One region of the uncultured Martelella sp. genome, then DNA from elsewhere that is predicted to be linked to it. Evidence: riboswitches for the same ligand, from Rfam matches in the RefSeq annotation. Region 1 holds a riboswitch; the other holds the start of a gene.
What was found. Region 1 has a riboswitch for FMN ahead of ribD (bifunctional diaminohydroxyphosphoribosylaminopyrimidine deaminase/5-amino-6-(5-phosphoribosylamino)uracil reductase RibD). Riboswitches for the same ligand answer to the same signal wherever they lie in the genome.
Positions count from the first base shown of each region.

Region 2: it holds a riboswitch for FMN, as region 1 does, so the genes downstream of both, ACHZCU_RS18380 (DMT family transporter) here and ribD (bifunctional diaminohydroxyphosphoribosylaminopyrimidine deaminase/5-amino-6-(5-phosphoribosylamino)uracil reductase RibD) in region 1, are expected to answer to the same signal.

Region 1 is NZ_CAXXFM010000001.1:1,045,393-1,060,000, reverse strand. Features, by position in the region: gene purH (bifunctional phosphoribosylaminoimidazolecarboxamide formyltransferase/IMP cyclohydrolase) at 1-391, opposite strand, end outside; gene ACHZCU_RS05115 (heparinase II/III family protein) at 512-2,236, opposite strand; gene ACHZCU_RS05110 (RsmB/NOP family class I SAM-dependent RNA methyltransferase) at 2,372-3,733, opposite strand; gene htpX (zinc metalloprotease HtpX) at 3,742-4,695, opposite strand; gene ACHZCU_RS05100 (DUF1674 domain-containing protein) at 4,913-5,155, shown strand; gene ACHZCU_RS05095 (thermonuclease family protein) at 5,210-5,668, shown strand; gene ACHZCU_RS05090 (phosphoribosyltransferase family protein) at 5,719-6,354, shown strand; gene ACHZCU_RS05085 (TRAP transporter large permease) at 6,692-7,975, opposite strand; gene ACHZCU_RS05080 (TRAP transporter small permease) at 7,981-8,508, opposite strand; gene ACHZCU_RS05075 (C4-dicarboxylate TRAP transporter substrate-binding protein) at 8,702-9,685, opposite strand; gene ACHZCU_RS05070 (GntR family transcriptional regulator) at 9,699-10,418, opposite strand; gene uxuA (mannonate dehydratase) at 10,563-11,759, shown strand; FMN riboswitch at 11,977-12,142, shown strand; gene ribD (bifunctional diaminohydroxyphosphoribosylaminopyrimidine deaminase/5-amino-6-(5-phosphoribosylamino)uracil reductase RibD) at 12,244-13,275, shown strand; gene ribB (3,4-dihydroxy-2-butanone-4-phosphate synthase) at 13,281-14,486, shown strand; gene ribH (6,7-dimethyl-8-ribityllumazine synthase) at 14,539-14,608, shown strand, end outside.
Region 2 is NZ_CAXXFM010000002.1:214,950-229,557, forward strand. Features, by position in the region: gene poxB (ubiquinone-dependent pyruvate dehydrogenase) at 1-1,719, opposite strand, end outside; gene ACHZCU_RS18335 (hypothetical protein) at 1,999-2,352, opposite strand; gene ACHZCU_RS18340 (CoA-binding protein) at 2,427-2,861, shown strand; gene ACHZCU_RS18345 (DUF6455 family protein) at 2,868-3,254, opposite strand; gene ACHZCU_RS18350 (O-acetylhomoserine aminocarboxypropyltransferase) at 3,376-4,659, shown strand; gene ACHZCU_RS18355 (GGDEF domain-containing protein) at 4,755-5,939, opposite strand; gene clpP (ATP-dependent Clp endopeptidase proteolytic subunit ClpP) at 6,247-6,873, shown strand; gene clpX (ATP-dependent Clp protease ATP-binding subunit ClpX) at 7,237-8,514, shown strand; partial or broken gene lon (endopeptidase La) at 8,754-11,103, shown strand; gene ACHZCU_RS18375 (HU family DNA-binding protein) at 11,366-11,659, shown strand; FMN riboswitch at 11,833-11,984, shown strand; gene ACHZCU_RS18380 (DMT family transporter) at 12,085-12,966, shown strand; gene ACHZCU_RS18385 (esterase-like activity of phytase family protein) at 13,063-14,608, shown strand, end outside.

The DNA of each region.
Region 1 (14,608 bases):
TCGGATAATCGCCGCCGGCCGCGCGCACTTCTTCGAAGGGGTAGAGATTGATGACGGCAAGGTCGATGCCGTCAATGCCGTGTTCGCGCATTGCGGCCTGATGCTCTTCATCATCGCGAATGGCGAGAAGACCGCCATGAACCTTGGGGTGCAGCGTCTTCACGCGGCCGTCCATGATCTCCGGAAAGCCGGTTACCGCCGACACATCGGTAACCTGAAGCCCGGCGTCGGCAAGCGCCTTGTGGGTGCCGCCGGTCGAAAGCAGGCGTATGCCACGGGCGGCAAGCGCGCTGGCAAATTCAACAACGCCGCTCTTGTCGGAAACGGACAGAAGCGCGGTTTTGATTTCGACGAGATCGGGAGCGGGAATTTTTTTCGAGGCGACGGCCATGACGAGGTCCTTCAGACAAGCGCTGTTGCGGCAGGCTGTACACGCAACAGCAAACACATTTTTCTGCAAGGTCGATTGCGGATGGCCCGCTCTAGCACGCCTTCGGCAAATGTGAAACCGTCAGCTCAGGCGGTTCATGCGCCAATGGATATCGGGGTGTTCGCCGACAGTCCAGGCAATCACGATCTGGCGTGAAGCGGTCTGGCCCGCGCTTGCTGCAAAGAACAGGTCGTCCTCGATGGCGGGCGCAAGACCGGGGGCTGAAAACAACCAGCTTTCATTGTCGGGCGCCGTCATGAAAATCGTGTCCTCGTCCTCCTGCATGGTCCAGATCGCCGGGTGCAGGTGAAAGCGGGCAATGGCGATATACCGGTCGTTGTGCGCTGGCATCTGCTCATTCTTACGGCGGAAACCGTCTGTCCCGGTGATCTCTGATCCATCCGGCGACAGGGTGAGTCTTCGCTGGAACATCAGCCCGAAGCGGTTGAGGTAGCCGTCATGCTGCATGACGAGGCAATCGTGACCGTTCTCATCGGTGTCGCGGCTTCTCTCGACGCGGGTTATTCCACCGCAGGCGACCGGGCCGAGGAAACCGGAGCGCGAAAACTGCATGGCCGTACGGTCGTCGATCGTAACGGCCGAATGGGCGGCGGTCATGCGCGCCATGCGGATGACGGCGTCGCTGGCAGCCAGCGGCACGCCGGCATTGACGATGAACCTGTTCTTGCCGGCCGACATTTCGAAAGCGGCAGCTCCCGCATGGGCGGTCTTCGAAAGATGAACCGAAAGCGGCCGTCCTGTATCGGCGATCAGTGTCGTCTTTTCGGCCTGCAGCCGGTCGAACCCGGTATGGGGCAGCGCCCTGAACACCGCGCCGCCGGTTTCGTCATAGCGCAGCAGCGCGGAAAGTGCGGTGCCCGGCACCAGTCCGGTGCCGTTGAAAAGCGCAAGATCGCCGTCGCGGTGGCGGAAGAAGTTGAGTGCGGCATAGGCGCGGTCGATGCTCGGGACCAGCCGTTTCGGCAGTATCTGGTCGAGATTGATGTAGGTCTGGCGCAGCGGCAACAGGCGCAGCAGGATGCTGACCAGCGCATCGGGGCTGCGGGCGATATGGCCTCCATCGGGCAGGATCTGCCGTTCCAGCTCTTCGTCGAGCCGGCGCGCGGCCTCGCGCTTGCGGTGATCGGAAAGGTCAAGGCTGATCGCGGTCATCGCCAGCACGATTGCGGCCTGCAGGCGGGTTTCGTCACGCGGAAGGGCCCGGTAGCGGCCCCTGAGGACCCGTTCATGACGTGCGATCTGGTCGACAAAACGGCGATAGAAACCGGTGTCGGCCCCCTTGAGAACGATTGTGGAGTGCGAAAGCCAGGCGCTCAGCCGCCAGACCGTTGCATCGGTCTGCCACACGGGCCCGCGCACCGCGCGGTGGCGGCGCAGAAAGCTCAGCACCGCGGCGCGGGCAAAGATGTTGGCATCCTCGCTGCGCCGGGTCCTGAGATGCCTGAGCCAGGAAAAACTTGCCAGTTCCCGTTCGAAGGCGAGGCTTGGCATGTCGAATGAGAAGGCCGGCCTGCCACCGGTTTCGAGCACAGCACCTGCAAGCGAGAAGCGGCCTTCCAGCAGGTCTTCCGCCTCCAGCGGATCGGCGATCCTGAGGTCGGTCGGTGCAACGAGAAGACGCGCGGCGCGGCGGCCGGGGGAAAAACGGCACAGCGGCAGCCATGCCGAGAGCACCAGCGCGCGGCCGCGCACAAGCGTTTCCCGGCAGTATAGAGACGCATAACGCCAGATTTCCGAAACCGGAAAGCCCAAAGACGCACCCTGCCTGTTTGTTTCCTCGCGCATTGTCGCTGCGACGGTTCAACTTTCCGGCATAACCGAAGAGGCTGAAGGTCTGCTTAACGCGCAGATATTGTTTTTCTTATATGCGGGAATGCATGATTACGGCGTTTAATTCAAGAACTTGGCGCGAAAATGGTGTCAGAGCTTCCGGATCGCCACTGCATAAAAGCCGTCGAGACCGGTCGCGCCGTCAAGCATGTCGGCAGGCGTGGTCCGGATCGCGCCGTCGGCATTAAGCAGATGACTGATCGGTCCGGTGGTCTCCGGCGGGAATGCCGCGCGTTCGACATCTTCTCTTTCCGCCAGCAACCGGGTCACATTGGCCTCGCCTTCCAGCGGGTCGAGCGAGCAGTTGGAAAAGATCACGATGCCGCCGGGGCGGACCATGGCGAGTGCACGGTTGAGCATGGCATACTGCACATCGGCCAGCTTTTCGATATCGGTGAAATCCTTGGTCCAGAGCACGTCCGGATGGCGGCGGACGGTGCCCGTCGACGAACAGGGCGCATCCACAAGGGCAGCGTCGAAAAGCGTTTCGGGCGCGTATTCCATCATGTCGGCGCAGACGGTCTCCGCCGAAAGCTTCAGGCGTTCGAGGTTCTGCTCAAGGCGTCTGAGCCTGCTTTTCGAGCGTTCCAGCGCGGTCACATTTCCACCCTGAAGAATGAGCTGCGCCGTCTTGCCGCCCGGTGCTGCACACAGGTCGATGACGCGTTTGCCCGTCAGATCGCCGAAAAGCCGTGCCGGAATTGCGGCGGCGGCGTCCTGCACCCACCATTCACCGGCATCAAAGCCCTCCATGCCGGTCACCGCACCGGAGGGTTTGTCGAGGCGGATTGTGCCCGTCGAAAGCACCGTGCCGCCGAGCTTTTCGGCCCAGCCTTCGGCATCGGATTTGACCGAAATATCGATACTGGGTGGGGTCAGCTGCGCCCGGCCGATGGCGAAGGCCTTTTCCGCGCCATAGATTTCAACGAGCCGTTCGCGGAACCAGTCGGGGATCGGTGACAGGTTTTCAAGTTCGGCAAGCGTCTTGTCCTTCCGGCGCGAAAGCCGGCGGAGCACCGCGTTGACGAGGCCGGCAAACCGTTTGTTGCGCGGGTCCGCACCGGCCTGTTCGACCGCGATATCGACAGCGGAATGATCGGGGATATCGAGATAGAGGATCTGTGCGGCGGCAATCGTCAGCACATGGGCCAGCGCGCGCGCACCGGAGGGCAGCGGCCGTTCGAGCAGACGGGCGATGGCGGCATCGAGCATCGGCTTGTGGCGCAGCGAGGTCAGCACCAACGCGCGGCAGAGCGACTGATCCGCTGCCGAAAGGCTGCGATAGGCGCCATTGCCGTGCTCGCTGTCGAGCATGCCGTCAAGCGGCGTCTTGCGGTCGACAACGGCGGCGAGGATTTTCGAGGCGGCGGCGCGTGGGGCATAGCCCGGCTTTTTCTCGGGCGCGGGGCCGGGATTTTGCGAACGGGGCTTTTTTTCACCCGTTCGTTTCATGTCATCATTCAAGACCAGGGACCTTTGAAGGGCGGCGCACCGCCATGGCTGCGGCCGGTATCGGGCACCGAACGCGATCTGCGGGTCGCCTTAGCAGGCCCGGGCGCTGCCGTCGAGGTCGTGCCCATCTGGGCGGCCTGTTGCTGAAGGGCGGCAATGCGGTTTTCCGTATTCGGGTGGGTGGAAAACAGATTGTCCATGTTCTGGCCCGACAGCGGGTTGATGATGAACATGTGCGCCGTGGCCGGATTGCGCTCGGCCCGTTCATTGTGGATGACTTCATTGCCGTGGGCGATCTTGCGCAGTGCGGAGGCGAGCCACAGCGGGTTGCCGCACACCTCGCCGCCGCGCTTGTCGGCCGAATATTCCCGTGTGCGGCTGACGGCCATCTGCACCAGCCCGGCTGCCAGCGGCGCGACGATCATGGCGACAAGCACGCCGACGAAACCGAACGGATTGTTGCGGTTGCCGCCGAAGAAAAAGGCGAAATTGCCGAGCATGGAAATCGCGCCGGCCAGCGTGGCGGTGATGGTCATGGTCAGCGTGTCACGGTGCTGCACATGGGCAAGCTCATGGGCCATGACGCCCGCCAGTTCCTCGCGCGAGAGCATTTTCAGGATGCCCGTCGAGGCGGCAACGGCGGCGTTTTGCGGACTGCGGCCGGTTGCAAACGCGTTCGGCTGCGGGCTGTCGTAGAGGTAGACCTTGGGCATCGGCAGGCCGGCGCGGTGCGCCAGTTCGCGGATGAGGTTGTAATATTCCGGATCGCTTGCAGCATCGACCTCCCGCGCCCCGTACATGCGCAGCACCATCTTGTCCGAATTCCAGTAGGAAAACAGGTTCATGCCCGCGGCGATCATGAGCGCGATCATCATCCCGGCCCGGCCGCCGATCATGAAGCCGATGGCCATGAACAGCGCCGTCATGAGGGCAATCAGCATGGCAGTGCGAACAAGATTCATCTTGATGTCTCCAGAAGCGAATGGGACCTTATACTGGACGCAAAGTCCGATTATATGCTGGACTCGAAATCCGACTATAAGTGGGGCACAGTCGATCATATATCAATATTCCTGCGCCCCGGTTCGCGCAGTATGGCAGAAAGTTTTTGAGATGAGCGAGAAAGACAGGACGGACAAAACCGCCGATAACGAAAGCCGGGAAAGCCAGGCAGACGGCATGCCCTCGGCAGAACAGCTTGCTGCCTTGACCGCAGGTTCGGAACTGCCGGCGACAGACCCGGAGGAAGAGCGGCGCGCAAATCTGCCGGAGGCTGCCAAGCGCGCCCTTGCCGAGGCCGAAGAGCGCCGCAAGGCTGCCGCAGCCGCTGACCGTCCGGCAAACGAGATTGGCGGGCGCGGCGGACTGGACCCGGCCCGCTACGGCGACTGGGAAATCAAGGGCCGTGCCATCGATTTCTGATGTAGGTTATAATTCCTATTGTAATCCTCAATTTTGAGGAATAAATTCCTTTTCATGATTCGCTTTGCCTTGAAACCGTTGTCGGCGGCCCTGTTTGCCTGCCTGCTCTCGCTGCCTGCCGCCCGCGCTGCGGATGTTTACGCGGGGCCGGTGCGTGCGGACGTTGTGCGCGTGATCGACGGTGACACGATCGTCGTTGCGGCGCGGCCGTGGCCGGGGCAGATCGTCGAGACCTCGGTGAGGATACGCGGTGTCGATACGCCGGAGCTCAGGTCGTCCTGCGATGCAGAGCGGCAGGCGGCATCGATTGCCAGGGATTATGTCGTTTCACTCCTCCATGAAGGCGATACCGTGCAACTCAGGCAGATCGCCGGCGACAAGTATTTCGGTCGCGTGGTGGCCGATGTCGCGCTGCCCGATGCCCGCGATCTCAGTCATCTTCTGTTGGCAGGCGGTTTTGCGGTGTCCTATGATGGCGGGCGCAAGCAACCTTTCGTCTGTCCCGCGTCGTAAAGCGCCGGCGATCGTGAGCCGGGGCTTGTGCAGATTCGCAGGAGCTCCCGATGTCTGATCCTTTCCAGCCCGTTGTCACCAGCCAGCACCACACCGTTTCGGTGGATGGATTTCCGGTCGAATTGCCGCTGGTTGCCATAAAGCCGGACCTTGCGATTTCGCTGATGATGGTGATCGATCTCGGGGTCCGTTTCGGGGCGCATTGCGGCGAGAAGCTTGCAGAGGCGCTGGCGCCGCTGAAGCCGGATATCGTGGTTGGCGCGGCCACGCTTGGCATTCCGGTTGCAATCGAGGTTACGCGGGCGCTGGGCCTCGACCGCTACGTGATCCTGCAGAAGTCGCCCAAGGTGCATCTGGGATCGGCGCTCGAGCAGAAAATCACCTCGATCACGTCAAAAGGCGCGCAGCGGCTGCTTCTGGATGCGCGCGCGGTGCCGCTGCTCAAGGGGCGGCGGGTTGTCGTCGTCGACGATGTCGTGGCCTCGGGCTCAAGCCTCAAGGGGTCGGCCGAACTGGTGCGTCAGGCCGGCGGCGAGGTCGTCGGCCTTGGCGTTATCCTGACGGAAGCGCGGGAATGGGAGGGCGTGCTGGGGGATGATGCAGCTCTTGTCCACGCACTCGCCCATATTCCCCAGTTCCGGCCCGCCGATGACAGAACCTGGGTTATCCGGCCGGAGACGGTGTAGGGCCGGGACAAAAAAAGGCCGCACCATTTGCGGTGCGGCCAGAGGCGTTCCTCAAAAGGCGGGTTTGCTAGAGCGTTTCAGACTGAAATGGAAACAGTTCTGTTTGCCCAAACCGGTCATTCCACGCGAAGAAGCCCGCGCGGCATAGCCATAGCTATGGCGAAGGGCTTCGACAAAGTGGAGGGCCGGTTTCGGCAAACCCGAAGGGCGGCATGAATTTGCGCCATTACCGGCGGTCTTCGGCTTGGACATAGCTTCGGCTATGCCCTGCGCCAAAGCCCTTGGTTCTGGCGCAAATTCCTTGCCGCAGAACGCTTCCATTTCAGTCTGAAACGCTCTAACCGCCATACAAGAGGTTCGGGAGGAACAGGACGATACCGGGCACGAACAGCAGCAGGGCGACAAGCGCGAGGATGGCAGCGATGAAGGGCATTGCCTCCTTCACATATTCCTCCACCGGCGTGTCGAGCAGGCTGCAGACCGTGAACATGGCGACCCCGACGGGTGGCGTCATCGAGCCGAAGGTAACGATGGTCATCATCAGGATGCCGAAGTGAACCGGGTCAACGCCCGCCTTGACCACAACCGGAACGAGGATCGGCGTCAGCAGCAGCACCAGGATCGTGCTTTCGAAAAACAGCCCGGCGATGAACAGGCCGATCAGGATCACGGCAACGATCAGCACCGGATTGGCCAGGCTTTCCAGCATGAAACCGGCAACATGCTGCGGCACCTGCAGGAAGATGATGGCAAACCCGATCATGCCCGACATCAGGATGATCAGCATGATCAGGCCGATATCGGAAAGCGCATGGCCGAAGGCGCGCTTGATTGCCTCGAACGTCATGTCGCCATGGGCGAAACGTCCCACCAGGATGGCATAGACGACGGCGAAGGCGCCGACTTCCGAGGGTGTGAACAGGCCGCCGCGGATGGAGCCGATCAGCAGGACGGGGAAGAGCAGCGCCCATTTTGCGCCCCACGCCGCCGAACCGAGTTCACCGGCCGTCGGCTTTTTCATTTCCTTCATGACGTAACCGCGTTTGCGGGCGATCAGCCATGCGGCGACCATCAGGAAGGCCATCATCAGGATGCCGGGAATGATGCCCGCCATGAACAGCCGGCCAATCGAAACCTGACCGACATAACCGTAAAGAATGAGCCCGATCGACGGCGGAATGGTCGATGTGATCAGCGACGACAGGGCGATGACGGCGGCCGAATAGCCCTTGGAATAGCCATTCGAAATCATCTGCGGGCCGAGGACACGGGCTTCCATCGCCGCGTCGGCCACGGCCGAGCCCGAAACGCCGCCCATCAGGGTCGACAGAATGATGGAGACCTGGGCGAGACCGCCGGCCATCCAGCCGACCGCCACCTTGGAAAAGCGGAACAGCCGGTCGGTGATGCCGCTTTCGTTCATCAGATGTCCGGCCAGAACGAAGAAGGGGACGGCCAGAAGCGGAAAGCTCTGCGAGACCGTTGCGATCTTCTGAACGCCGATCGACACCGGCATGACATCGGAGGTCAGGAAAAACGTGAACCCGGAAATGCCGATCGCAAAGGCAATCGGAGCACCGACCAGCATCAGCGCGAAAAATACGATACCGATAAGGGCCATGATGTTTACTCCGCCGCGCTGGTTTCGATGACCGGCTCATCCTCGCTCGGCTTGCGGGCAAAGATGAAGAACTGCTCCTGCTTTGCGTGGCGCCAGGCCTGAACGAGATTGCCGAGGATGGAGACCGACAGCATGACGCAGCCGGCCGGAACCGCGATGGTGACCCAGGCATAGGACAGGCCGGAATCGCCGAACTGACGCTCCTTGTTGAGCATGGTCAGATCGTAACCCTCGACTGCCAGAAGCATCAGGAATCCGATGAAAATGGCAGCCAGCACCGTTTCCAGCCACAGCCGGTAGCGGAAGGGCAGCGGACGCACCAGATAGTCGACCCCCAGATGGCCACGTTCGCGCAGGGCGCGGGCGGCGCCGATGAAACAGAGCCAGATGAACAGAAGCTGTGCCAGGTCGACCGACCAGATCAGCGGATGGCCGAAAAACCGCATGGTGGCGGCGATAAACACAAGCATGGTGATGACGGCGAGCAGGGTTGCGCCTGCCACGTATTCGATCTTAGCGAGGAAACCGGGCATGGTGCCCCCTCCGGATATGTTTGACGAGCATTGCGCCAAAAGCGGGTCGGTAAATGTTCGTCAACGCTGTTTTTGTTCTGCTTCCGGCGCCCGATGTCTCCGAAAACGTCGGAAATCTGTTTGCTTTCGACGGGCCGTGCCATCGCTGACAGCACGGCCCGTCTGATTGGATGCGATATTTCAGCCGCGATCCTTATTCGGCTGCAATCGCCTGAAGCTGGTCGCGCAGGTCGCCATAGCCGAGGTCGTCGTAAACGACGGCGGTTGCTTCGCGGAACGGTGTCACGTCGATTTCGTTGACGGTGACGCCGCTTTCGACCAGCTGTGCCTCGAGGCTTTCAAGCGCGTCCTGCGTGCCATAGGAGGCGATGTCGCCAGCCTTCAGCGCTTCTTCGTGCAGAACGGTCTGCAGGTCTTCGGGAAGCGAGTCGACCCATGCCGCCGAGGTGATCAGGCCGGTGATCAGGTTGATGTGGCCGGTCTTGGTCACATAGGTGATGACCTCATCGAGCTTGGCGCCGACAACGGCGGGAAGCTGGGCTTCGGCGCCGTCGATGACCTTGGAGGACAGGCCGGAATAGACCTCGCCCCAGGGCAGCGGCGTCGGGGTTGCGCCCATGGCCTCGATCGTGCCGGTCCATACCGGTGCGCCCGGCGTGCGCATGCGGATGCCCGAAAGGTCTTCCGGACCGGTGATTTCCACATTGGTCAGAAGGTGGCGTTCACCCTGCCACCAGTTGAAGCTCAGCACATCGAGGCCGGCATCGTCATGCAGCTTTTCGGCCCACTCGTCGAAAAGATCGGACGTGACAACCTTGCGGATGCCCTCATAGCCGTTGGCGAGATAGGGCGCGCCGAGCACGCCGAACTCATTCACGAAAACGGCAAGGCGTCCGCCGTCGACGACAACGGCAACGGGAGCGCCGGCGCGGGCCTGCTCGAGCACGTCCTCATCGGGGCCGAGCTGGGAATTCGGAAACAGCCGCACTTCGAGCGCGCCGTCGGAGGCTTCGGCGACATTGTCGCGGAAAGCTTCGAGACCCTTGTAGAGCGGGTCATTGGTGGCCAGCGCCGTATTGACGTTCAGCGTATAGTCGGCGGCCAGCGCAGAACCGGCGAGAAGGCTGGCGGCAAGGCTGGCCAGTGCAATGCTGCCCAGTTTGGTAAAATGTATCATGTCGTCCTCCCTATCAGACGTTGGAGTTCGGGGCGGCCTGACGCCCCGGAGCTTCGAAAAATTCAGGCTTTTCCTCAAAGATGGCGGGAAGATCGCTCAGGATCTCCTGCAAATGTCCGCGAACGGCACGTTCGGCGGCCTGTGGATCGCCGGCGCCGATGGCGTCGACAATGGCTTTGTGCTGGGCGGTCAGCTTGACCATCGGAAAGCGCAGAAGGCTCAGATAACGCACCCGGTCCATCTGCACCTTCAGGCCCTCTATGAGCGCCCAGGCCCTTGCCTTGCCCGCGGCATCGGCAAGGGTCTTGTGAAACAGTTCGTCGAGCTGGATGAACCGGCTGGCATCCCGGGTTGCCGCTTCGCTCTGTTCCTTAAGCTGCCGCCGCAATTCATCCACCAGTCCGGTATCGGGATCGGCGGCGAGAAGCTTGACGATATCCGCCTCGATTGCCTCACGTACAAAGCGGGCGTCCATGACGGCGGCCTGCGAAATGCGGCGCACGAAAGTGCCGCGTTGCGGGCGGACCTCAAGCAGCCCCTCTTCGGAAAGCTTGATGAAGGCCTCGCGCACGGGCTGGCGGCTGACGGCGAACCGTGCTGCCAGTTCCGATTCCGAAAGCCGGGAACCCGGCGGCAGTTCATTATGGATGATCAGGTCGCGCAGAATGCCGTGCAGCTGCGATCCGACCGGTGCGCCCGGTGCGATGCTGGTGGCTATTGTCTCTGGCAACATGTCTGAACCTCCCGATAAATTTCAGTCTGCACCATACTTCCATACTAGTCAACAATCTAATTTGGTGCTAGTGATTTCGTATGACAGGGCGAACCTTCTCGCTTAGGTTTGCCCGCGATAACGCATATGCTCAGGGAGAGAATGATGAGGCAGACTTGGCGCTGGTTCGGTCCTTTGGACCGGGTATCCGTCGATGACATGCTGCAGGCGGGCGTGGAGGGTGTGGTGACCGCACTTCACCACGTGGCCACAGGCGCGGTCTGGACGCCGGAAGAGATCGCCAAACGGCAGCAGGAGCTGGCGGTCATGGCCGACGGCACCCCTTCGGGTCTTAAATGGGAAGTGGTCGAAAGCCTGCCTGTTTCGGAAGATATCAAGAAGCAGAAGGGCGACTGGCGCGCGCATCTCGAAAACTACAAGGTCAGCCTCGCAAATCTCAGCCGCGCGGGGATCGAAACGATCTGCTACAATTTCATGCCGGTGCTCGACTGGACCCGGACCGATCTCGCCTGGCGCCTGCCGTCGGGTGCAACCTGCATGCGCTTCGACTATGCCGATTTTGCCGCTTTCGATATCCATGTTCTTGAGCGCAAGGGCGCGGCCGAGGATTTTCCCGAAGCAATCCGCGATGAGGCGGCGCGCCGTTTTGCCGATATGGACGATGCGCGCAAGCAGTTGCTTGCCAGAAACATTGTTTTCGGCCTGCCCGGGGCTGCCGAAAGCTTCACGCTGGAAGATGTGCGCCATCATCTTGGCGAATATGCCGCGATGTCGCCGGACGGGCTGCGCGCCAATTTCACCGCCTTTCTCGAGGAGGTTGCGCCCGTTGCCGAAAAGCTCGGTCTCAGGCTTTGCTGCCATCCCGATGATCCACCCTTCGGCCTTCTCGGCCTGCCGCGCGTGATGTCGACGGAAGCCGACTACAAGATGATGATGGACGCAGTCGACACGCCCGCAAACGGGATTACGCTCTGCTCCGGTTCACTCGGCGCGCGCCCGGACAACGACCTGCCGGGCATGATGGAGCGGCTTGGCGATCGCGTGCATTTCCTGCATCTGCGCAACGTTCACCGCGAGACCGGAGACATCAAGGGATCGTTCTACGAGTCGGAACATCTCGGCGGCGATACCGATATGGTAACACTCGTGGCTGCAGCGCTTGCAGAGGAAAAGCGGCGTCGCGAAGCGGGCCGGGCCGACTGGAACATTCCCTTCCGCCCGGATCACGGTCTCGACATTCTCGATGACCAGAACCGCAAGGCTCAGCCGGGTTACCCGGCGATCGGCCGCCTGAAGGGGCTTGCCGAACTGCGCGGCATCGTCGCCGCGCTCAGCCACTGAGGATGACCGCTCCGGCAAGGTGAAGGCTGGCGTCAGCAGGCTTTCGCGCTGCCGGAGCGAACAACTGCGTCGTGTCGACCGTTTGTCTTGCGTCGTGCCGGCGTGTGGCCGCATTGGCGGGCCGGGTTTCGGGCGTGACGGGCTGTTCACAAATTCACGCTTGTCAAATTTAAATCGCATGTCTAAGTTTATTGGCGTCGGCCGGAAGTCCGGTCGGCGACGTTCTCAGGGCGGGGTGCAATTCCCCACCGGCGGTAATTGCTCTTTTCGAGCATCAGCCCGCGAGCGCTTCGATTTCAGGGAAAACTCCTGATAATCGAAGGTCAGCAGATCCGGTGTGATTCCGGAGCCGACGGTTAAAGTCCGGATGGAAGAGAACAGCGTGTGCCAAGGTGCGCATTGTATCCCATATTGTGGGCGCAATGCGTGTTTTTCCCCGCTTTTTGCCCTGCATGGCGTCTTTGTCGAATGATGAGGCGAAAGCATGGGCATATACCCCGCCGCAGAAAATCTGAATGCCGCCGTCGTGACGGCCGCGCTTGCGCGCGCCATTGAGGGTGCCGCGCGGTTTGCCGGCGCAACATCGCCCAATCCGCCCGTTGGCTGCGTGCTGCTTGATGCCGCCGGCGTGGTGCTTGCCGAAGGGTATCACCGCAAGGCCGGAGCCCCGCATGCGGAGGCCGCGGCCATTGCCGAAGCGCGCGCGGCGGGTCTTGTCAGTCGGGTTCACACCGTTGTCGTCACGCTTGAGCCCTGCAATCATCACGGCCGCACGCCGCCCTGTGCCGATGCCATCCTGGCAACACCGGCCCGGCGCGTGGTCATCGGCGCCCCCGATCCCAATCCCGGGGTGACGGGCGGCGGTGCAGCCCGGCTTGCCGCCGCCGGGCTTTCCGTCACCTTTGCCGGTGCGATGGCCGATGAGCGGGCCCGGCAGCTGGCGCTTCTGTCATCCCGGTTGATCGCGCCCTTTGCAAAGCAGACGGTCACGGGGCTGCCCTGGGTCACGGTCAAGCAGGCGGTCGATGCCGATGGCAATATGGTGCCGCCTGCCGGTGCCAAAACCTTTACCTCGCCCGCATCCCTGACGCTTGCCCATCGCCTGCGCCGCCGCGCCGATGCGATCCTGACCGGTTCCGGCACGATCCTTGCCGATCGTCCCGAAATGACGGTGCGGCGGGTTCCCGATTTTGCCGGCAAGCAGCGTGTACTGGCGATCCTCGACCGGCGGGGAAGGGTTCCTGCGGACTATATCGCGGCGGCTGAAGCGCGCGGCTTTTCCGTCGTCATATCCGAAAATCTGACGGACAGTCTGCAGATGCTCGGCGAACGCGGTGTGCTGGAAGTGCTGGTCGAAGCCGGCCCCTCGCTGACCTCCTCGGTGCTGGAAAACGGGCTGTGGGACGAGCATGTCCATATCCGCAAAGGCGACCCCGACCGGGTTCGCATCTTCCGCCGCGCCAACGAATTTGACGACCTGAACGAGGCGATCTTTCCGCCCGGAGAACAAGAATGACCAAGATGGAACGCAATCTGACCGCCTCTTCGGTGGAAAAGGCCCTTGCTGCACTGAAAGCCGGCGGCATGGTGCTGCTGGTCGATGACGAAACCCGCGAGAATGAGGGCGATGTCGTAGTCGCTGCCGATTTCGCCACGCCGGCGGCCGTTAATTTCATGGCGAAACATGCACGCGGGCTGATCTGCCTGACGCTGACGGGCGAACAGGTCGACCGGCTGGGCCTCAAGCCAATGGTGCAAAACAACCGCGCGCGCCACGAAACGGCGTTCACCGTTTCCATCGAGGCGGCGGAAGGCATTTCAACCGGCATTTCGGCGGCCGAGCGCGCCCGCACCATTGCCGCGGCTGCCAACCCTCAGGCCGTGCCGTCCGATATCGTTTCGCCCGGCCATATGTTTCCGCTGCGCGCGGCCGATGGCGGCGTGCTGGTGCGTGACGGCCATACCGAAGGGGCGGTCGATCTGGCGCGCCTTGCCGGGCTCAATCCGGCAGCCGTCATCTGCGAGGTGATGCGCGACGATGGCGAAATGGCGCGTCGGCCCGATCTGGAAACCTTTGCGAAAACCCACGACATGCCGCTCCTGACCATCCGGGAGCTTGCCGAATACCGCATGCGGACCGAAATTCTCGTCGAGGAAGTTGCCCGGGCAGAACTGCCCACGGCCGTCGCAGGTTTCAAGGCGCATGCGTTCAAGAGCCTGATCGACGGAACCGAACATCTGGCGCTGGTGAAAGGGCCGCTCGGCAATGCGCCGCTTGTGCGTGTGCATTCCGAATGCCTGACCGGCGATGTTTTCGGCTCGCTTCGCTGTGACTGCGGCGAGCAATTGCATCAGGCCATGGCGATGATCGGCGAAGAGGGCGGCGTGATCGTCTATCTCAAGGGCCATGAGGGGCGCGGCATCGGCCTTGCCAACAAGATCCGCGCTTACGGCCTGCAGGAAGAAAAGGGGCTCGACACCCATGCGGCCAATCTGGCGCTTGGCCTGCCGGCCGATGCCCGCGACTATCACGCTGCCGTCCATATCCTGAAAAGCCTGGGCATCTCGCGCCTGCGGCTGCTGTCCAACAATCCGGAAAAGCCCGAGGCCCTGGAACGGGCGGGCTTGTCCATCGAGAAACGGGTGCCGCTGATCACGGCAACAAACCCCTTCAACGAAACCTACCTGGCAGCAAAGCGCACAAAATTCGGCCATATCCTGCCGTAAGCGCTGCGCGCCAGCATCACTTCCGACTTTTGATTCTGAAAGGAAATTCTCTGTGTCTCACCGTATCGCCATCGTCATTTCCCGCTTCAACGAAAAGGTCACGAGCGGCCTTCTCAAAGGCG
Region 2 (14,608 bases), on a different contig from region 1:
GCGCAGGTTGGTTTTGGTTAACTGCACCAGTTCGTCGCCGCGTCCATTCAGGATGGCCCGCATCATGTACAGGCTGAAGCCCTTGGCCTGTTCCATGGTGATCTGCGGCGGCATGGCCAGTTCCTGCTTGGCGGTCATCACATCCACAAGCACCGGACCGGGCGTGGCCAGCGCCTCGTCGAGGGCCGCCGACAACTGGCTGGCGTCTTCGACATGAATGCCCTTCATGCCTGCCGCATCGGCAATGCGGGCAAAATCGGGGCTGCTCAGATCGGTCGAATCGGAAATATAGCCGCCGGCCTTCATCTCCATCGCCACGAAGCCGAGCGTGCGGTTATGGAACACCACGATCTTGATCGGCAGATCGAGCTGGGTGACCGAAAGAACATCGCCCATCAACATCGAAAAGCCGCCATCGCCACACATGGCGATCACCTGCCGGTCGCGGTCGATGGCCTGTGCGCCGATGGCCTGTGACAGCGCATTGGCCATGGAGCCGTGCGAGAACGATCCGATCAGGCGGCGTTTGCCGTTCATGCCCACATAGCGTGCGGCCCAAACTGTCGGGGTGCCGACATCGCAGGTGAAAACGGCATCGTCACTGGCCTTTTCGCTGAGCAGCCGGGCGACATATTGCGGATGAATTTGCTCCTTCGCACTCTTTTCCGTTGCCAGCGCATCAAGGCCTTCACGCGCCTTTTTGTAATGCTTGATGGCGTTGTCGAGAAACCGGCTGCTGCGGCCCTTTTTGAGCTTGGGCAGAAGTGCCTGGATGGTCGAGCCGACATCGCCGAGAATGCCGAGATCGACCTGGGTGTGGGCGCCGAGCGCTTCGGCACGGGTATCGACCTGGGCGATCTTGGCCTCGGCGGGATAAAAGGCGCGATAGGGAAAGGCGGAACCCAGAATCAGCAGCGTATCGGCCGACCCCATGGCGTGATAACCCGAGGAAAACCCGATCAGGCCAGTCATGCCGACATCGAATCTGTTGTCATATTCGATAAATTCCTTGCCGCGCATGGCATGAACCATGGGCGATTGCAGCGCCTCGGCAAGGGCCAAAACGTCCTCGCGCGCACCGGCGCAGCCGGCACCGCACAAAAGCGTGATGTTGCTGCCATTGTTGAGCAGTTCGGCCAGGGCATCGATTTCCGCCTCGGGCGGCACCACGGCCGGCTGGCGCGGGGCGTTCCAGCGGATCGCGGTATCGCCGGGCATTTCCTTCAGGGCGACGTCGCCCGGCAGCACGATCACGGCGACGCCTTTTTTGGCAATGGCCGTGCGCATGGCGACTTCCAGCACATAGGGCATCTGTTCCGGCGTGGAAACCAGTTCGCAATAGACACTGCATTCGCGGAAGATTTCCTGCGGATGGGTCTCCTGAAAATAGCCGCTGCCGATTTCGGAGGAGGGGATGTGGGCGGCGATTGCGAGAACCGGCACATGATTGCGGTTGCAGTCATAAAGACCGTTGATGAGATGCAGATTGCCGGGACCGCAAGACCCCGCGCAGACCGCCAGTTCGCCGGTGACATGGGCTTCCGCGCCGGCAGCGAAGGCTGCGGCTTCCTCATGGCGGGTACCCATCCATTCCAGCGTCTTCAGGCGGCCGATGCTGTCGCTGAGCCCGTTCAGCGAATCGCCGGTGACCCCCCAGATCCGCTTGACGCCGGCCTCACCGAGATAGCGGGCGATGTAATGTGCGATACTCTCTGCCATGGTTATGCTCTTTTCGTTATCTGGCGCCTGGGATACTTGCCAGTCCGGCAGAGTGCGCCTGCTTCAGCCGGAAACCGTTTCCGAAGCTCCATCGCCGCGCAGGAACAGATCACGCAGTTCTGAAAAGAACGCCGGAGACGAGAAAAAGCTTACCAACAGGCTGAAAAGAGGGGAAGCCCCGGCAGACCGTTTCGGGTACGCGAAAGCGGCCTGCGGCGCGGGGCGTGACAATATTTTACGATGGACGCCGGATATTTGGCAAAATCGGCGATTGTTTCCTCAGTCGTCGTCGCAGTAGAACAGGCCAAGGGCCATGTCGTCGCATTCCGGCGGGCCGGGTTTGCATGACAATGTCGGGCAGGCATTGGTGTCGCTGGTCGGCACCACACGCTGTACCGCATGACCGCCCTGGGCGAAACAGACAGCCGGGCTGCTGACATAGCGATCGTAAAGTGTGCGCCCGCTGCCGCTGGGAGCGGGATAGCGCAGGATCGCCGCACCCTGACTGGCAAGGATGCCGTGCACCTGGTTACAGGTCATATTCTGAATGTCGTAACGATTGATCGGCTCTTGCGCTGACGCTGTGCCGGCTGCAAGCATGAGCACGGCCGATGCGAGTATGAGCTTCTTCATGGTCTACCCAAGGCCCCTGAGGGCTCCTCCATGGACTTCGTATTCGTCAATACCATAAGGAGATGTGCAACACCATGACGCAACCTGCTGAAACAGATGCAAAAATACGTGAAATCCTGGGCTCCGTCCGGCGGATTGCCCTGGTTGGGGCGTCGCCCAAGCCCGAGCGGCCGAGTAACCGGGTCATGGGGTTCCTGCTCGCACGGGGCTATGACGTGGTTCCGGTCAATCCGGGTCTGGCCGGCAGAAGCATTCACGGCCAGACGGTCTATGGCAGCCTTGCGGAAATACCGGGCGCTATCGATATGGTCGATATTTTTCGGGCCTCCGAATATGTCGGCGGCGTGGTAGACGAAGCGCTTGCGCTCGCGCCGAAACCGGCGGTGATCTGGATGCAGCTCGACATTATCGATGAGGATGCGGCGCGAAAGGCAGAGGCAATGGGGCTGAAAGTGGTGATGGACCGCTGCCCGGCGATCGAATATCCGCGTCTCATGCAGGCGGGATGACGGCGCTTAACCTTCGAAACGGAGCATATCCGGATCGGCGCGCATCTCGCTGAGGATCTCGGAATTCTCGCAATATTCGCGGAAATGGCGCTCGGCCCTCTGGCATGCCAGATCCGCGCGGCAGCGTTGTTTTGCCCGACACCCGGCACAATTGGCCTGCATACCGTAAAAAAGACGACGATACTGGAACTCGGCCTCGACCGGGTCGATGTTGAGAACCTTCATCATCTCGTTCATTTCGCTGGCGTCGCGCGGCTCTGCCATGGCAATGTCTTCCGCGGCGATGCGCTGGAGGAAGGCAAGGGCGGCGGATTCTTCACCTTCGGAATGGGTGGCATTGCGCCATTCGGCATAACGGTCATCTGCGTGATTGTCGTCGGTCAAAACGCCCATTGCGCTGCTCCTCTTGGTCGACGGCAATTTTGACGTTTGTATAAAAGACGACATTGATCTTGATCAAAACAGGGCCGGTCAACCGACAAGACCGGTCCATAAACAGGGAAGGATAATCATTATGGAAACCAGGGAACCGGGTTTTTCGACACTGTCAATTCATGCAGGGGCAGCACCCGACAGCGCGACCAATGCCCGCGCGACACCGATCTACCAAACGACATCCTACGTGTTTAACGATTCCGACCACGCCGCAGCCCTGTTCGGGCTTCAGGAATTCGGCAATATCTATACCCGGATCACCAACCCGACGACGGCGGTTCTGGAAGAGCGGGTGGCAGCCCTTGAGGGCGGATCGGCCGCCGTTGCCGTGGCCTCCGGTCATGCCGCGCAATTGCTGACCTTTCACATGCTGATGCAGCCGGGCGACAATTTCGTCGCGGCCCGCCGCCTTTACGGCGGTTCGATCAACCAGTTCGGCCATGCGTTCGAGAATTTCGGCTGGTCGGTGCGCTGGGCGGATTCCGGCGATATCGCGAGCTTCGCCGCACAGATCGATGAGAACACCAAAGCCGTTTATATCGAAAGCCTCGCAAATCCCGGCGGCACCTTCGTCGATATCGCCGCCATTGCCAGGGTCGCGCATGATCACGGTCTGCCGCTGATCGTCGACAACACGATGGCGACGCCCTATCTGGTGCGGCCTTTCGAACACGGCGCCGATATCGTGGTTCATTCGCTCACCAAGTTTCTCGGCGGTCATGGCAATTCCATGGGCGGTATTCTCATCGACGGCGGCACCTTCGACTGGTCGAAAACCGGCCGTTATCCGATGTTGAGCACCCCACGCGCCGAATATAACGGGCTGGTGCTTCACGAGGCATTCGGAACGATGGCGTTTGCGCTGGGCGCGCGCGTGCTGAGCCTGCGCGATCTCGGGCCGGCAATTTCGCCGTTCAACGCCTTCATGCTTTCCACCGGGATCGAGACATTGCCGCTGCGCATGCAGCGCCATTGCGACAATGCGCTTGCCGTCGCGAAATGGCTGAAGCAGTCCGACAAGGTTGCCTGGGTCAGCTATCCGGGGCTTGAGGATGACGAAAACCACGACCTGCAGCAGCGCTATGCGCCAAAAGGGGCAGGGGCCGTGTTCACCTTCGGCCTGACGGGGGGATACGAGGCCGGCAAGACCTTTGTCGAAGGCCTCGAACTGTTCTCGCATCTGGCCAATATCGGCGATACCAAATCACTGGTTATCCACCCTGCATCCACAACCCATGCACAGCTTACGACCGAGCAGCAGATTGCCGCCGGCGCCGGGCCGGATGTGGTGCGTCTTTCGGTGGGTATCGAGGATGTGACTGATATTATTGCCGATCTTGAGCAGGCCTTTTCCAGGATCTGACGATCACCTGGACACAGAGAAGAGCGGAACCGGCGGATTGTGCACAGGCACTGTCCGCCGGTTCTGCAATTTATCCACAAGGGGGGGGCGGATGGTCAGCTTGCGTTTCCGAGCGCGGCAAGCGCCCCTTCCGGCGACACGGGCGAAGGCACGGCGCTATAGCTGACCACGCAGTTGCGGCCCTGGTTCTTGGCCTCGTAGAGCGCCCGGTCCGACTGCCACAGCAATGTTTCGAAACCGGTGAAACGGCCTTTCTGAAATGCGATGCCAATGCTCACGGTCATCGCTGTCGGGCGGATTGTGCCGGTATATAGGGTCGCCGCCTGCCGGGCCCTGATCCGCTCGGCAATGCTGATCGCCTCCTGAATGTCGTCGACCTTGATGAAGACCGCAAACTCTTCACCGCCGGTTCGGCCGAACAGCGCCTCTTTCCCGATCTCCGCCAGAACATTGTGCGCAAAGGCGACAAGAGCCTGATCGCCGACATCGTGTCCGAAACGATCGTTTATCCGTTTGAAGTGATCGACGTCGATCATCAGATAGGCAAACAGCTCGTCTGGGAGCGCATAGGTGATCCGCTCCTCGATACCGTGGAAAAAACCGCGACGGTTGAAGATGCCGGTCAGGGGATCGTGAAATGCAAGCTTTTTGAGGTGAAATTCGAATTTCTCGATGGAAAGCCAGACAGCGTGAAAAATCTTCACCGAAAACAGCAGGAATCCGGAGATCAGGGCAACGGAGATCATGACGCCTTCGTCGGGAAGTGCGGGGCTGTCAATCAGAAACAGGATGGCGATCGCCAGTCCGACGACGGCCTCGACAGACAGGATCAGCGGCGTGGCGCGATGGTAACCGACCTCCTCGAAATCGGCATGGCGCAGCAGAAAATGAACCGCGTAGACGGCAATGCCGATATCGGCCAGATAATAACTGGCAACGCAGGCAACCGAACCGAAGCCCGACAGGTGAAACAGCAGCAACCCAGCCAGCCATACGCCCAGACTGCAGAGCATGAACCGCAGCGGACACTTTGCGCCGTAAAGGGAAAGCAGTCCGGCTGTGGAGAGGGTTTCGGCTGCAACCAGGGCGGCGATCGGCAGGGTGAAGAAGCGGACGCCGTAAACACCGATGGCGATCAGACCGGCAAGTCCGAGCCCCATCAGCAACAGCGATACCGACCACAACAGGATAAAGCTCCGGTCTTTGTTGCGCAGCCACAGCGGCAGCAACAGCACGGACAACAGAATACAGTCTGCCGCCCAGACAAAAACGGCCGTCAAGTTATAATGCAAGGCGGCGGATCGCTTCCCAACTTGATGAAATCGAATGCCGTTAGTAGCCCTCATGGTTAAGCTTCACCACACATTCCCTGGACCATTTTTAAAGTTAATCGATTTAATCGTTCTGAATGCGTTGTTTTGCAGCGGCAAATCTCTGCAATCCGTCAATGGCGGCGAAGTGTCGGCGAAAGCCGGATGCACGCTTTGAAAACACTTCTCTTGAAGTGACCGGGTGAGGCACTCTATGTAGGAGGGTAACGAAAGATTCGATGAAAAACGGTTCCGATCAGCCGGCCGAAGGACAGACATGACAAATCCCGTAGATACCGCGATGGCTCTTGTACCCATGGTCGTCGAGCAGACCAATCGCGGCGAACGTTCCTATGACATCTATTCCCGCCTGCTCAAGGAGCGGATTATCTTTCTTACCGGTCCCGTGGAGGATCATCTGGCGTCGCTGATCTGCGCCCAGCTGCTGTTCCTCGAAGCGGAAAATCCGAAGAAGGAAATCGCGCTCTACATCAATTCGCCCGGTGGCGTGGTGACCGCCGGCATGGCGATTTACGACACCATGCAGTTTATCCGCCCGGCTGTCTCGACGCTTTGCATCGGTCAGGCCGCTTCGATGGGCTCGCTTCTGCTGGCCGCCGGCGAAAAGGGCATGCGTTTTGCCACGCCGAATGCGCGCGTGATGGTGCATCAGCCTTCCGGCGGGTTCCAGGGCCAGGCTTCGGATATCGAACGCCACGCCCGCGACATTCTCAAGATGAAGCGCCGCCTCAACGAGGTCTATGTCCGCCATTGCGGTCAGTCCTATGAAGAGGTTGAAAAGACGCTCGATCGTGACCACTTCATGGATGCGAGTGAGGCGATGGATTGGGGCCTTATCGACAAGGTCATGACCTCGCGCAGTGAAATCGAGGGCGGCAACTGATCTTCGGCGCCCGATCATGCGTATCTGAACCGCGCTTCCTCCGTGCGGGACCTGACTTTACGGTCTCGTCGGCGGGTGCGTTGTTTGTTTTGTGGACTTTGAGACGGTAATTCGGGTTCACGATCGCGTTTTTTGGGTTTAAACCGGCGCTCAAGCCGTTAATAGTATGGAAAACCGGATTTGATATCCGGTTTCATGGATAGCCGGTGGGACGTTGTTTGGCGTTTGCGTCCGTTGCCAGTAGCGCCGATACGTCGTTTTGTTGCCCTGATGTTTTGCAAGCTTTTCGACGTACGGTAGAAGCGAAAAAGTTGAGTGGCCGTTCATCCGGATCAAGGGACGGCTTACTGGAAGGAAGTGATAATGAGCAAAGTCGGCGGTAACAATGGCGGTGACTCCAAGAACACGCTCTATTGTTCCTTTTGCGGCAAGAGTCAGCACGAAGTCCGCAAGCTGATCGCTGGCCCGACGGTTTTCATCTGCGATGAATGCGTCGAATTGTGCATGGACATCATCCGCGAGGAAAACAAGACCTCAATGGTGAAGTCCAGCGACGGCGTGCCGACACCGCAGGAAATCATGGGTGTGCTTGATGAGTATGTCATCGGCCAGAGCCATGCAAAACGCATTCTGTCGGTTGCGGTGCATAACCACTACAAACGCCTCTCGCACGCCTCCAAGAGTTCCGACATCGAGCTTTCGAAGTCGAACATTCTGCTGGTGGGCCCGACGGGCTGCGGCAAGACCTATCTTGCCCAGACGCTGGCGCGGATCATCGATGTGCCGTTCACGATGGCGGATGCGACGACGCTGACGGAAGCTGGCTATGTCGGTGAAGATGTCGAGAACATCATTCTGAAGCTGCTGCAATCGGCCGATTACAATGTCGAGCGCGCCCAGCGCGGCATCGTCTATATCGACGAGGTCGACAAGATTTCCCGCAAGTCCGACAATCCGTCGATCACGCGTGACGTCTCGGGCGAGGGCGTGCAGCAGGCATTGCTGAAGATCATGGAAGGTACGGTGGCCTCCGTGCCGCCGCAGGGCGGGCGCAAGCATCCGCAGCAGGAATTCCTGCAGGTCGATACGACCAACATCCTGTTCCTGTGCGGTGGTGCCTTTGCCGGTCTCGACAAGGTGATTTCGGCGCGCGGCGAACGGACGTCGATCGGTTTCGGCGCCTCGGTCAAGGCGGCTGACGACCGCAAGGTCGGCGATGTGCTGCGCGATCTGGAGCCGGAAGATCTGGTCAAGTTCGGCCTGATCCCGGAGTTCATCGGCCGATTGCCGGTCATCGCCACGCTCGAGGATCTCGACGAGACGGCGCTGGTGCAGATCCTGACCGCGCCGAAGAACGCGCTCGTGAAGCAGTATCAGCGCCTGTTCGAAATGGAAGATGTCGAACTGACCTTCCATGAGGACGCGTTGATGGCGATTGCCCGCAAGGCGATCGAACGCAAGACCGGCGCGCGCGGACTGCGCTCGATCATGGAGAAGATCCTGCTCGACACCATGTTCGAACTGCCGGCCATGAAGGGCGTTCGCGAAGTTGTGATCTCCGACGAAGTTGTTTCGGGGACCTCGCAGCCGCTCTACATTTATGAAAATCACGCGGACGACAAGGCAAACGCATCGGCCTGATCGCGGCGTTTTCAAAGTGAAACGGAAGGCAGGGCAGGTCCCTGCCTTCGTCGTTTTACGGACAAACACGACAAAACGCGTGTAATGACCCGTTGTTCCGCCGAAAACACGGGCAAAGGTTGAAATCGCTCTTTTAAAGCGCCACTTGTTCCGCAACAATCGAGACGAACTTTCGGACTGTCCTCCCAGCAGTCCGTCAATGCCCGGTGTGCGGCCGGGCTGCCTGAAAGGAAACAGACATGACGCAGAACGCGCCTGCAGCGGAAAATGCTGCGTTCCCGGTGTTGCCATTGCGTGACATTGTGGTTTTCCCCCACATGATCGTTCCCCTCTTTGTCGGCCGCGAAAAGTCGATCCGCGCGCTGGAAGAGGTCATGAATGCCGATCGGCAGATCATGCTGGTTACCCAGGTCAACGCCGGCGACGACGATCCCGAACCCGATGCGCTTTACCGCATCGGCACCATTGCCAATGTGCTGCAGCTTCTCAAACTGCCCGACGGTACGGTCAAGGTCCTGGTCGAGGGCAAGTCGCGCGCCGCCATCGGCGATGTCCGGCTGGAAAACGACTTCTACGAAGCCGATGCCGAAGTGCTGGGCGAACCGGAAGAAGACGCTGTCGAGATCGAGGCTCTGGCCCGCTCGGTGGTTTCCGAATTCGAAAACTACGTCAAGCTGAACAAAAAGGTTTCGCCCGAGGTCGTCGGTGCTGCCGGCCAGATCGAGGACTATTCGAAGCTTGCCGACACGGTTGCCTCGCATCTTGCGATCAAGCTGACGGAAAAGCAGGAAATGCTGGAGACCACCAGCGTGAAGGAACGCCTCGAAAAGGCGCTCGGCTTCATGGAAGGCGAGATTTCCGTCCTGCAGGTCGAAAAGCGTATCCGCACCCGCGTCAAGCGGCAGATGGAGAAGACCCAGCGCGAGTATTATCTGAATGAGCAGATGAAGGCCATTCAGAAGGAACTCGGCGAGGGCGAGGACGGCCGTGACGAAATGGCCGAACTGGAAGACCGCATCAAGAAGACCAAGTTCACCAAGGAAGCACGCGAAAAGGCCGATGCGGAGATGAAGAAGCTCCGCAACATGAGCCCGATGTCGGCGGAAGCGACCGTGGTGCGCAACTATCTTGACTGGCTCACCGGCCTGCCGTGGAACGCGAAGTCGAAGATCAAGCGTGACCTGAAGCATGCCGAGAAGGTGCTCGAGGAAGACCATTTCGGCCTCGAAAAGGTCAAGGAGCGGGTCGTCGAGTATCTTGCCGTGCAGGCGCGCGCCAAGAAGCTCAAGGGGCCTATCCTCTGCCTCGTCGGCCCGCCCGGCGTCGGCAAGACCTCGCTTGCGCAGTCGATCGCCAAGGCGACGGGGCGTGAATATGTGCGCATGGCGCTTGGCGGTGTCCGTGACGAATCGGAAATCCGTGGTCATCGGCGCACCTATATCGGCTCCATGCCCGGCAAGATCGTTCAGTCGATGAAGAAGGTCGGCAAGAGCAATCCGCTGTTCCTGCTCGACGAGATCGACAAGATGGGCGCCGATTTCCGCGGCGATCCGTCCTCGGCCCTGCTCGAAGTGCTGGACCCGGAACAGAACTCGACCTTCATGGATCACTATCTGGAAGTCGAATATGATCTGTCCAACGTGATGTTCATCACCACGGCCAACACGCTCGACATTCCCGGCCCGCTGATGGACCGTATGGAGATCATTCGCATTGCCGGCTACACCGAACAGGAAAAGCTGGAAATCGCGAAGCGTCACCTGCTGCCCAAGGCAATCCGTGAACACGCGCTCAAGCCCGAGGAATTCTCGGTCGACGACGGCGCGCTGGAACGCACGATCCAGCAGTACACCCGCGAGGCGGGCGTGCGCAGCCTGGAGCGTGAGCTGATGAAGCTGGCCCGCAAGGCCGTGACCGAGATCGTCAAGGGCGACAAGACCGCGGTGCATGTCACGGCGGATAACCTTGAGGATTATCTCGGCGTCCAGCGCTTCCGCCATGGCGAGGCGGAAGGTGACGACCAGGTCGGTGTCGTGACCGGTCTGGCGTGGACGGAAGTCGGTGGCGAGCTTCTGACGATCGAAGGTGTGATGATGCCCGGCAAGGGCCGCATGACAGTCACCGGCAATCTGCGCGATGTCATGAAGGAATCGATTTCTGCGGCGGCATCCTATGTTCGCTCGCGTGCGGTCGATTTCGGCATCAAGCCGCCTATGTTCGACAAGACTGACATTCACGTCCATGTTCCCGAAGGAGCAACGCCGAAGGACGGACCGTCTGCCGGTGTCGCCATGGCAACGGCGATCGTTTCGGTGATGACCGGTATTCCGGTGAACAAGAACGTGGCCATGACAGGCGAGATCACGCTGCGCGGCCGGGTTCTGCCGATCGGCGGTCTGAAGGAAAAACTTCTGGCAGCACTTCGCGGTGGCATCACCAAGGTGCTGATCCCCGAAGAGAACGCCAAGGACCTTCCGGAGATCCCGGACAACGTGAAGAACGGTCTGGAAATCATTCCCGTGTCACGCATGGGCGAGGTGCTGCAGCATGCGCTGGTCGAGGCGCCGCAGCCCATCGAGTGGGATCCGGAGACTGATCCGGTCTCGATTCCCGCTGATGAATCAGACGGTGACTCGAACAAAACAGTGGCGCATTAACGCCGAATTCTCGCCATTTTTCAGGGGCTCCTGTGGAAAAGGGGCCCCTGAGGTCGTCCTTTGGTCGTCCTTTTCCCCACAAATTGCCGTAAGCCTATTGCAATTCCTTGAAACGCAAGGCTTTTGGATGTCAGCGGGTAGCGGTGTAAGCCTTGCCGAGGCCCCTGGGAAAAAATTGATCCGTTTCGAACCATTTGAGAAAGGGTGGAAACATGAACAAGAGTGAACTCGTAGCTTCCGTTGCCGAAAAGGCCGGTCTGTCCAAAACCGATGCGGCTTCCGCAGTCGACGCCGTGTTCGACGCCGTACAGGGTGAACTGAAGAACGGCGGCGAAGTTCGCCTCGCCGGTTTCGGTGCCTTCACCGTGTCGCACAGCGCTGCGCGCAAGGGCCGCAACCCGTCGACGGGTGCAGAGGTCGATATCCCGGCCCGCAACGTTCCGAAGTTCACGGCTGGCAAGGGCCTCAAGGAAGCTTGCAACTCCTAAGTTCCGCCTTCTCATGAATGGCACGAAACCCGGGGCCCTGGCCCCGGGTTTTTTGTTGCCTGTTTCGTTGACGCTCAGTTACCGACGTCCCCGTCAGAATTGACTTGCCGCGGACCGGCGATGTCACTACTTGTTGCACAACAAACCATGCCGGAGACAGAACTCTGCCGACGGCACATTCTCGGGGCGGGGTGAAATACCCCACCGGCGGTAAGCGTCTTTCACGCAAGCCCGCGAGCGCCTTTCCGGTCAGTCTCGGAAAGGGTCAGCAGATCCGGTTGAAATCCGGAGCCGACGGTTACAGTCCGGAAGAAAGAGAATGCGGGTTGCCGGATGTCTCGGCTTTTGCCGATTGCCGCCGGCGCCATGCGTCGTCCGTCCCCTTATTGCATGCGCCCCGGGCGCCATGAAGGATCGAGACAGGCATGAGCAAGGCAATCTATCGTTCTCCCGCGTTGACCGGTGCATTCTGGATGGTGCTCGCCGGTGTGGTTTATGCCGCCGGCAATGTGCTGATCCAGCAGCTCACCATGAAGATGGGTTTTGCGGCCTCGTCCATTGCCTTCTGGCAATATGGCATCGCCTTTCTGTTTGCCATTCCCTATCTCTGGCGCACCGGGCTTGCGGTGATGCGCACCGCCTATCCGTGGCAGCATATCGCGCGTGTTGCGCTCTCCGCGCTTGGCGTTCAGGCCTGGGCCATCGGTCTTGCCTCCGTTCCGCTCAGCCAGGCGATTGCGTTGGTGATGACGTCACCCTTCTTTATCATTGTCGGCGCCAGGATCTTTCTGGGCGAGCGTGTCGGGCCGTCGCGGTGGATTGCCACGGCTGTCGGCTTTACCGGCGCTGTGCTGATCCTGCAGCCATGGTCGTCGGGTTTCACCTGGGCGGCGCTGCTGCCGGTGCTGTCTGCGCTTTTGTGGGGCGGTACATCGCTGATCACCAAGAAGCTGACGGCGCACGAAAAGCCGGAATCGATCACCGTCTGGCTGCTGATGCTGCTGACGCCGATCAATGCCGTGGTGGCGATCGGTGGCGGTTTCGCCGTGCCCACGGGCGATGCCGTGTGGATCATGCTGGCGCTGGGGCTGATGACCGTGCTGGCGCAGTATTTTCTCACGCTGGCCTATTCCAGCGCCGATGCCGCCTATGTCCAGCCGTTCGACGACCTGAAACTGCCGCTCAATGTTCTCGGCGGCTGGCTGGTGTTCGGCTATGCGCCCGATATGCTGTTTTGGCTCGGAGGTATGATGATCGTGGCGGCCTCCTTGTCGATCCTGCTGATCGAGCGGCGGCGTGAGCGATGACGGCGATGGTGTCACACCGGCGTCATCGGGACGTAATCATCCTGTCACAGCCGTGACGCACAACCCTCCGGTGTTTCAACCTCAGGAGGGAAACCTATGAAACTCCGTCTTACCGGCGCGGCGCTGTCTGCCGCACTTCTGGCTTCAGCCGCGATCCCCGCGTCCGCAGAGCCGGTCTTCAACCGCATCGCCGTTTTCAACGTCGCCGAAAACCTTCCGTCAGATATGGACGTCATGAGCGCCACGTCCGCGGAAATCATCACGGCAACCGAAGACGGCAATATGCTGGTCTATTCCGACAGCCCGCTTGAAGCCGTCGGTTTCGTCGATATCACCGACCCGCGCGCACCGAAGGCCGCCGGTACCGTCAAGCTCGACGGCGAACCGACCTCGGTGGCTGTTTCCGGCGCGAAAGCCTATGTCGGCGTCAACACGTCCGAAAGCTTCACCGCGCCCTTCGGCTTCCTCGGCGTGATCGACATTGCATCGCAAACGCTTGAGGCAAAATGCGATCTCGGCGGCCAGCCCGACTCGGTTGCCGTATCGCCCGATGGCGCGATCGTGGCCATTGCCATCGAAAACGAGCGCGACGAAGACCTGAATGACGGTGAAATTCCGCAGATGCCCGCCGGCGATCTGGTGATCATCGCGCTGAACGACGGCGGCGCCGACTGTGCAACGACGAAACATGTTGCCATGACCGGTTTTGACGAGATGACCGCGCCGAGCGATCCGGAACCGGAATTTGTCGACATCAACGATGACAACGAGATTGTCGTCACGCTGCAGGAAAACAACGGTATCGTCATCGTCGACGGCAATACCGGCGAGGTGAAGAACCACTTTGCCGCCGGCACGGTCGATCTTGCCGGCATTGATACCGAACGCGACGGTCGCCTCGATTTCACCGGTTCGCTGACCGGTATTCCGCGCGAGCCCGACACCGTAAAATGGCTCGACAACGATCGCTTCGTGATCGCCAATGAGGGCGACTACAAGGGCGGTTCGCGTGGCTTCTCGATCTTTTCCGATACCGGCGAGCTGCTGTATGAGGCCGGTGCCTCGTTCGAACGTGCCGTCGCCTCCATCGGTCACTTCCCGGACAAGCGTGCCGGCAAGAAGGGCGTTGAGCCGGAAGGGCTGATCACCGGCCGGTTCGGCGACAACAACTATCTTTTCGTCATGTCCGAGCGCGGTTCCGTTGTCGGCGTCTACAATGACGATGTCCAGGACGCTCCGGAGCTGATGCAGCTTCTGCCCTCGGGTATCGCACCGGAAAGCGGCGTTGCCATTCCCGCCCGCAACCTGCTGGTGACGGCCAATGAGGAAGACCTCGGGCCCGATGGCGGCGTGCGTGCGCATGTGATGCTCTATGCCTATGAAGAGGGCGAGGCCGATTATCCGCAGATCGCCTCTGATGTGAACCATGATCCGCTGATCGGGTTTGGTGCGCTTTCCGGTCTTGCCGCCGACCCGGAAGACGCCAGCAGGCTCTACGCGGTCAATGACAGCTTCTATTCGGCGCAGCCGTCCGTCTTCATCATCGACGCTTCCAGAAAGCCGGCGCTGATCACCGACGCCATCCGCGTGACGCGCGATGGACAGCCGGCGGAAAAGCTCGATCTCGAAGGCGTTGCCGTGG